DNA from 2 places in the Pseudomonas sp. BGA-UO-ETr-WB11 genome. Region 1 is predicted to be linked to the other one. Evidence: riboswitches for the same ligand, from Rfam matches in the RefSeq annotation. Region 1 holds a riboswitch; the other holds the start of a gene.
What was found. A riboswitch is a leader RNA that binds a small molecule or an ion and turns the genes downstream of it on or off. The one in region 1 is predicted to bind cobalamin.
Positions count from the first base shown of each region.

Region 2: another riboswitch for cobalamin. It lies ahead of AC56DI_RS05905 (TonB-dependent receptor domain-containing protein); the one in region 1 lies ahead of cobG (precorrin-3B synthase).

Region 1 is NZ_JCAQOS010000004.1:280,815-284,193, reverse strand. It holds gene AC56DI_RS04485 (cobalt-precorrin-6A reductase) at 1-437, opposite strand, end outside; gene cbiE (precorrin-6y C5,15-methyltransferase (decarboxylating) subunit CbiE) at 506-1,711, opposite strand; cobalamin riboswitch at 1,789-1,993, shown strand; gene cobG (precorrin-3B synthase) at 2,162-3,379, shown strand, end outside.
Region 2 is NZ_JCAQOS010000005.1:105,435-108,813, reverse strand. It holds gene dxs (1-deoxy-D-xylulose-5-phosphate synthase) at 1-1,444, shown strand, start outside; cobalamin riboswitch at 1,543-1,756, shown strand; gene AC56DI_RS05905 (TonB-dependent receptor domain-containing protein) at 1,867-3,379, shown strand, end outside.

The sequences.
Region 1 (3,379 bases):
TGTTGATGCAGCGGAATCGCCTGCAAATGCGCTAAGGGCTCACGGCCGAGGGTAAAGAACGGCCGCTGAAAAAGCTCAAGCGCCGTACTCAACGCGGCCCAGTCGGCCACTTCGCGCCAGTCATCGCCACCGCCCGCTTGCCAGCCAGGACGCCGTAATGCCCAGCACGGCACGCCACTGAGTTCAGCGGCGCGTGCGGCGTTGGCGCTGATCTGCGCGGCGTAGGGATGGGTGATATCCAATAGCAAGTCGATGCCTTCGGCAGCCATAAAAGCCGCCAATCCCTCGGCACCGCCGTAACCGCCGACGCGCACCTGACATGGCAGATCAGCGGGAACTTTGCCCAGGCCGGCCAGGCTGTAGATGTCCTGCGGCGCCAGGCGACGGGCAATCGCCAGCGCATCGCCAACCCCACCCAATAACAAGATACGGCTCACCCAGACTCCTTACTTACGGGTTGAGAACAGGCCATCCGAACGCGCCCTGAGCCGCGCTCGCAAGCCGATCAACAGGGTTTGTGCAGCTCCAGCAGGGTAATCGGCAAGGCGCTGCGCCAGGTGTCGAAGTCACCCAGCGGCTTGGCCTGGGCGACCTGAATGCGCGTCAGCTCGCCACCATGCTCGGCGCGCCAGGCCAGCAGCGTGACCTCGCTTTGCAGGGTGACGGCATTGGCCACCAGGCGTCCGCCAGGTTGCAGGTGTTGCCAGCAGTACTCCAGCACGCCGGGGTGAGTCACGCCGCCGCCGATAAAGATCGCCTGCGGCGCCTCCAGGCCGAGCAAAGCCTCGGGCGCCTGGGCGGCCAGCAGTTGCAGCTGTGGCACACCGAGGGCGTCACGGTTGTGCTTGATCAACTGCTGCCGACCGGCGTCAGCCTCGATGGCAATCGCCCGGCAACTGGGGTGGCTGCGCAGCCATTCGATGGCGATGGAGCCACAACCGGCGCCGACATCCCAGAGCAGTTCGCCGGGTTTCGGCGCCAGCCGGGCCAGAGTGATGGCGCGCACATCGCGTTTGGTCAGTTGGCCATCGTGTTGGTAAGCACTGTCAGGCAGGCCGACGGTCAGCGGCAGACGTTGGGCGTCGTGGCCGGCGAGACAATCCACCGCCACGATATTCAGCGCCGCGGCGTCACTCAGACCCCAACTGGCCGCCAGTCCATCGATCCGCCGTTCTTGCGGGCCGCCCAAATGCTCCAGCACGGTCAGCCGACTGGGGCCAAACCCGCGCTCGCGCAGCAACTGGGCAATCGCCGCCGGGCTGCTGCCATCGTTACTGAGGATCAACAGCCGCGCGCCGTGATGGACCTGCGCGTGCAACGCCGCCAAGGGCCGCGCCACCAGGCTCAGTACAGTCACTTCCTGCAGCGGCCAGGCCATGCGTGCAGCGGCCAGGGAAACCGACGATGGCGCCGGCAGCACCTGCAGCTCATCAGCGGGTACGTGCCGGGCGAGGCTGGCACCCACGCCAAACAGCATGGGGTCACCACTGGCCAGCACGCACACCGGCGTGCCGCGTCGCGCCAGCAGCCCATCGAGGCTGAACGGGCTTGGCCAGGTTTGCTGCGGCGCGCGAATGCAGCGGGGCAACAACTGCAGCTGACGCGGCGCACCGACAATCACCTCCGCGGCCAACAAGGCCCGTCGGGCCGCCTTGCCCAAGCCGGCATAGCCCTCTTCACCGATACCCACCACCGTCAGCCAGGGTGCCATGCGCTGTCCTTATCTGTCGTCCACCCGCCGGCAGACAGACAAGTTTGCTTGCCGGCGGCGAGGGAAAAGCGGGCATAATAGCGCCATTATTCGTCGGTGCTTAATGGGCTCTGCCCATTGGCCTAAGAGGGAACACGGAAACAACCGAGTGTTGTCAGCCGTGGCTGCCCCCGCAACTGTAATCAGCGAGTCGATGTGCATACGTGTCACTGGGCAACCGGGAAGGCCGCACAACGATGTTGACCTGACAGCCAGGAGACCTGCCGACGACGCTGGTCGCGAGTGCCATCATCGGGCGGGGTGTACCGATGCCTTGGCGATCTGTGGGGGGCGTTTATGCGCACCCCACAGATCGCTGACGTTCTGCTAGTGCAGAACCGAGTGGGTTTGGTCGCCGCACCCTTTGTATTTGGTGACCGTTTGAACCTCCCACCCGCCACGCCACCGTCAATGGCCACGCGTCCATCCGCCTGCCCCGGCTTGCTGCGCATCGTGCACGCCCTGGATGGCGGTATTTGCCGCGTCAAACTGCCAGGCGGGCAACTGCACAGTCAGCAGGCACGCGCCATTGCCGGGGCCGCCAGCCACTGCGCCAGTGGTGTATTGGAGCTGACCAACCGCAGCAACCTGCAGATTCGTGGCGTGCGCAGCGGTTGCGAGAACGCGCTGATCGCGCAACTGCTGGACGCCGGCCTGGGCCCACGCAACCTTGCTGCCGATGACGTGCGCAACCTAATGCTCAGCCCCGCTGCCGGCCTCGACCGCGCCGCGCTGTGGGACACCCGGCCGCTGGCCACACAGATTCTCGCCCTACTGGAAAACCACCCTGAGCTGCACGCGCTGTCGGCCAAGTTTGCCCTACAACTGGATGGCGGCGAGTCGTTGGCGATGCTGCAACACCCCCATGATCTATGGCTCAGCGCCCTGCCCGGCGAACCGCAGTGGCTGGCGTTCGGCCTGGCCGGCAGCCCGAGCGATCCGGCCCTGGCGGCGGTGCCTATCGAACATGGTCTGACGTTGGTGCACGGGGTTCTAAGCGTGTTTTTGCAGCTCGCTGGCCCCGGGCAAAACCGCATGCGGCAATTACTCAGCACCTTACCGGTGGCCGCGTTTATCGAGCACCTGCAAGCGCGCCTGCCCTTCCCGCTGCGACGCGACCAGGCCGTTAGCCACTGGCGCCGCCCTGAGGTGCCGTGCCGCGCGCCCATGGGCCTGATTGCCCAGCAGCAAACGGGTTTGCAGATGGTTGCCGCAGCGGCGCGCCTGGGGCGAATCAGCGCCAACCAGCTGTTGGCCCTGGCCGATCTGGCCGAGCAATACGGCGATGCCAGCCTGCGTCTGACACCCTGGCAGGGCTTGCTGCTGCCGAACATCCCCAGCGCAGCAGCCGACGCCGTATTGCAGGCATTGGCCGAAATCGGCCTGCTCACCGACGCCCGTGAGCCACTCGGCCATCTGATCGCCTGCAGCGGCTCAACGGGCTGCGCCAAGGGCCTGACCGACAGCAAGGCCGATGCCCTGCAATTGGCCGAGCGCCTGCGCGCCAGCACGGCGTGCCCGCACGTGCATATCAGCGCCTGCCCACGCTCCTGCGCCGCCGCGCACACCGCGCCTTTTACCCTGCTGGCCAGCAACAACGACCACTACCAGCTCTATCAACGCATGCCC
Region 2 (3,379 bases), on a different contig from region 1:
CAAGCGCAAGGCCGTGGCGGTAATCGGCGATGGCGCGATGACCGCCGGCATGGCGTTCGAGGCGCTCAACCACGCCTCGGATGTGGGCGCCAACATGTTAGTGGTGCTCAACGACAACGACATGTCGATCTCCAACAACGTCGGTGGGCTGTCCAACTACCTGGCCAAGATCCTCTCCAGCCGCACCTACGCGAGCATGCGCGAGGGCAGCAAGAAGGTCCTGTCGCGCCTGCCCGGCGCCTGGGAAATTGCCCGCAAGACCGAAGAACACGCCAAGGGCATGCTGGTCCCCGGCACCCTGTTCGAAGAGCTGGGCTGGAACTACATCGGCCCCATCGACGGCCACGACCTGCCGACGCTGATCACCACCCTGCGCAATATGCGCGACCTGGATGGCCCGCAGTTCCTGCATATCAGCACCAAAAAGGGCAAAGGTTTCGCCCCGGCCGAACTGGACCCGATCGGCTACCACGCGATCACCAAGCTGGAGCCACTTAATGCCCCAGTGGTGCCGAAGAAGATCAGCGGCCCGAAATACTCCGCCGTGTTCGGCCAATGGCTGTGTGACATGGCCGAGCAGGATGCGCGCCTGGTCGGCATCACCCCGGCGATGAAGGAAGGCTCCGATCTGGTCGCGTTCAGCCAGCGCTTCCCGCAGCGTTACTTCGACGTGGCGATTGCCGAGCAACACGCCGTGACCCTGGCCGCAGGCATGGCCTGCGACGGCATCAAGCCGGTGGTGGCGATCTACTCGACCTTCCTGCAGCGCGCCTATGACCAACTGATTCACGACGTGGCCGTGCAGCACCTCGACGTGCTGTTCGCCATCGACCGTGCCGGCCTGGTCGGCGAAGACGGACCGACCCACGCCGGCAGCTTCGACCTCTCGTACCTGCGCTGCATCCCCGGCATGCTGATCATGACGCCCAGCGATGAAAACGAACTGCGCCGCATGCTCACCACCGGCCACCTGTTCAATGGCCCCGCCGCCGTGCGTTACCCGCGTGGCAGCGGACCGAATGCACGTATCGAGCAAGAGCTGACGCCGCTGGAAATCGGCAAGGGCGTAGTGCGCCGCCAGGGTCAGAAAACGGCTCTGCTGGTGTTCGGTGTGCAGCTGACTGAAGCCCTGCAGGTCGGTGAGTTGCTCGATGCCACTGTGGTCGACATGCGTTTCGTCAAACCCTTGGACGAAACCCTGCTGCGCCAACTGGCGGCTGAGCATGAGCTGCTGGTGACGATCGAAGAAAACAGCATCATGGGTGGCGCCGGCAGCGCCGTCAGCGAGTTCCTCGCCAGCGAAAACCTGCTCAAGCCGATGCTCCACCTGGGCTTGCCGGACTACTACGTCGAGCACGCCAAACCGACCCAGATGCTCGCCGAATGTGGCCTCGACGCCGCCGGCATCGAAGCCGCCGTGCGTGAGCGCCTGGCCTGCCTGTAACGCTACAGCAGGCGCAGCCGACGTGACATGAGCGCACCACACGTCGGCTTGCCGCACTTTCACTTGTTCCTGATCCACCGCGCACCTTAAGGTGCGCGACGTTTTTTATCCGCCACGGTGTGCTGCCAGCCCTGATGCTGCAGCCTGAAACGGGAAGCTGGTCAAAGCCAGCACTGCCCCCGCAACGGTAACCGAGCGCAGCCTGCCTAACGCAGCGCTGCAACGTCTGCCTGATAGACCACTGGGTTCGCCTGGGAAGGTTGGTAGACGTCGCTCGGCAGTCCGGAGACCGGCCTTGGTGGACGTGACTGGTATTGCGGAGGGCAAACACCGGCAAGCATTGTCGGCTGCCCGGAATTCCCTGCACCGCATCGCTGGCCAACGCCCTCCTCGAAAGCTTCGCTTACTTTTGAGGATTGTTAATGAAACTGTCTCCCCTGGCCCTGGCTGTTGCCCTGCTGCCGTTCACGACTCACGCCGAGTCGATCGACACCGACGAAGCCCTGCAGGCCCAGGCGCTGGTGATTACCTCTGGTCGTGTAGCCGAACCCAAGAAAGCCGCCATCAGCGCAGCAAGCGTATTCACCCGCCAAGACATTGAGCGCCTGCAAGTGCGCAATGTGCCTGACCTGCTAAACCGCGTGCCCGGCGTCGTCACCCGCAGCAGCGGCGGCCTGGTGTCCTATTCAGTGCGCGGCACCAAGTCTGCCCAAACCCTGGTCCTCGTCGACGGCCAGCGTATTGCTTCAGCCGCCAGCGGTATTGCACGCCTGGATTACCTGAGCATCGACAACATTGAACGCGTGGAAGTGACCCGCGGAGCGCGATCATCGCTGTATGGTGCCGACGCCATTGGTGGGGTCATTCAAATCTTCACCCGCCATGGCGAGGCCGGGCTGAATCCGTCGGTCCGTCTTGCCGCTGGCAGCAAGCAAACCTACCAACGCAGCGTCAGCGTTAGCGGCGGTGATACGCGCACTCGCTTCAGCCTCGGTGGCAGCCTCGACGAGAGCAACGGCCACGACAGCACCCGCGACAACGTCGGTGCCGATAGCGATACCGAGGGTCAACGCAATCTGGCGCAGTACCTCAACCTCGATCATCAGTTCAATGACGACTGGAAGGCCGGCTTCAACTACAACGAGCAACACGGCAAAAACGAGTACGACGACGCCTACGAGCAGGCCCCAGCACAGCCCAGCGACCAGTTCCGAGTCAGCAGCGCTAGCAGCTTCCTGCAAGGCCAGATCAATGACACGTGGAATAGTCGCCTGGAGCTAGGTCAGAGCTATGACCGCAACAAGGCTGTCGGTGCAGCTATGCCGTGGAACAACGGCCTCAACGCCACCACCCGCCACTCCGCCAGCTGGCTCAATCGCCTCGACCTCAACCCGGCCAACCAACTGACATTGGGCGGCGACTGGTATGAGGACAAACTCGACAGCAGCACGGCTTACGCCGAAGACAGCCGCAGCAATAGTGCGGCGCTGTTTCAGTACCGCTTCAATGGCGAGAAAATGTTCAGCGAACTGGGCATGCGCCGCGATGACAATCAGCTCTACGGCACGCAGAACAGCTGGAATGGTGCGCTTGGCTTGCCGCTTGAGTCTGGCCAGCAGTGGCAGCTCAGCTACGCCGAAGGCTTCCGCGCGCCGACCTTCACTGATCTCTACTATCCGGGCTACAGCAACCCGAATTTGAAGGCAGAAACCAGCAAAACCTGGGAACTGCAATGGCGTGCAGAGTTGGGCGCCAGCCAGCTGGAAACGTCCTTATACCGCAACGACATCACAGACTTGATCGCTTACAAGGGCAACAGCACCGAAAACGTGGGACAGGCTCGCATCAACGGTTTCGAAACCAGCCTCAGCCAGGAGCTGCTGGGCTGGCAGACCAGCCTTGGCTTGAGCCTGGTTGACTCGCGCAACCGCGATA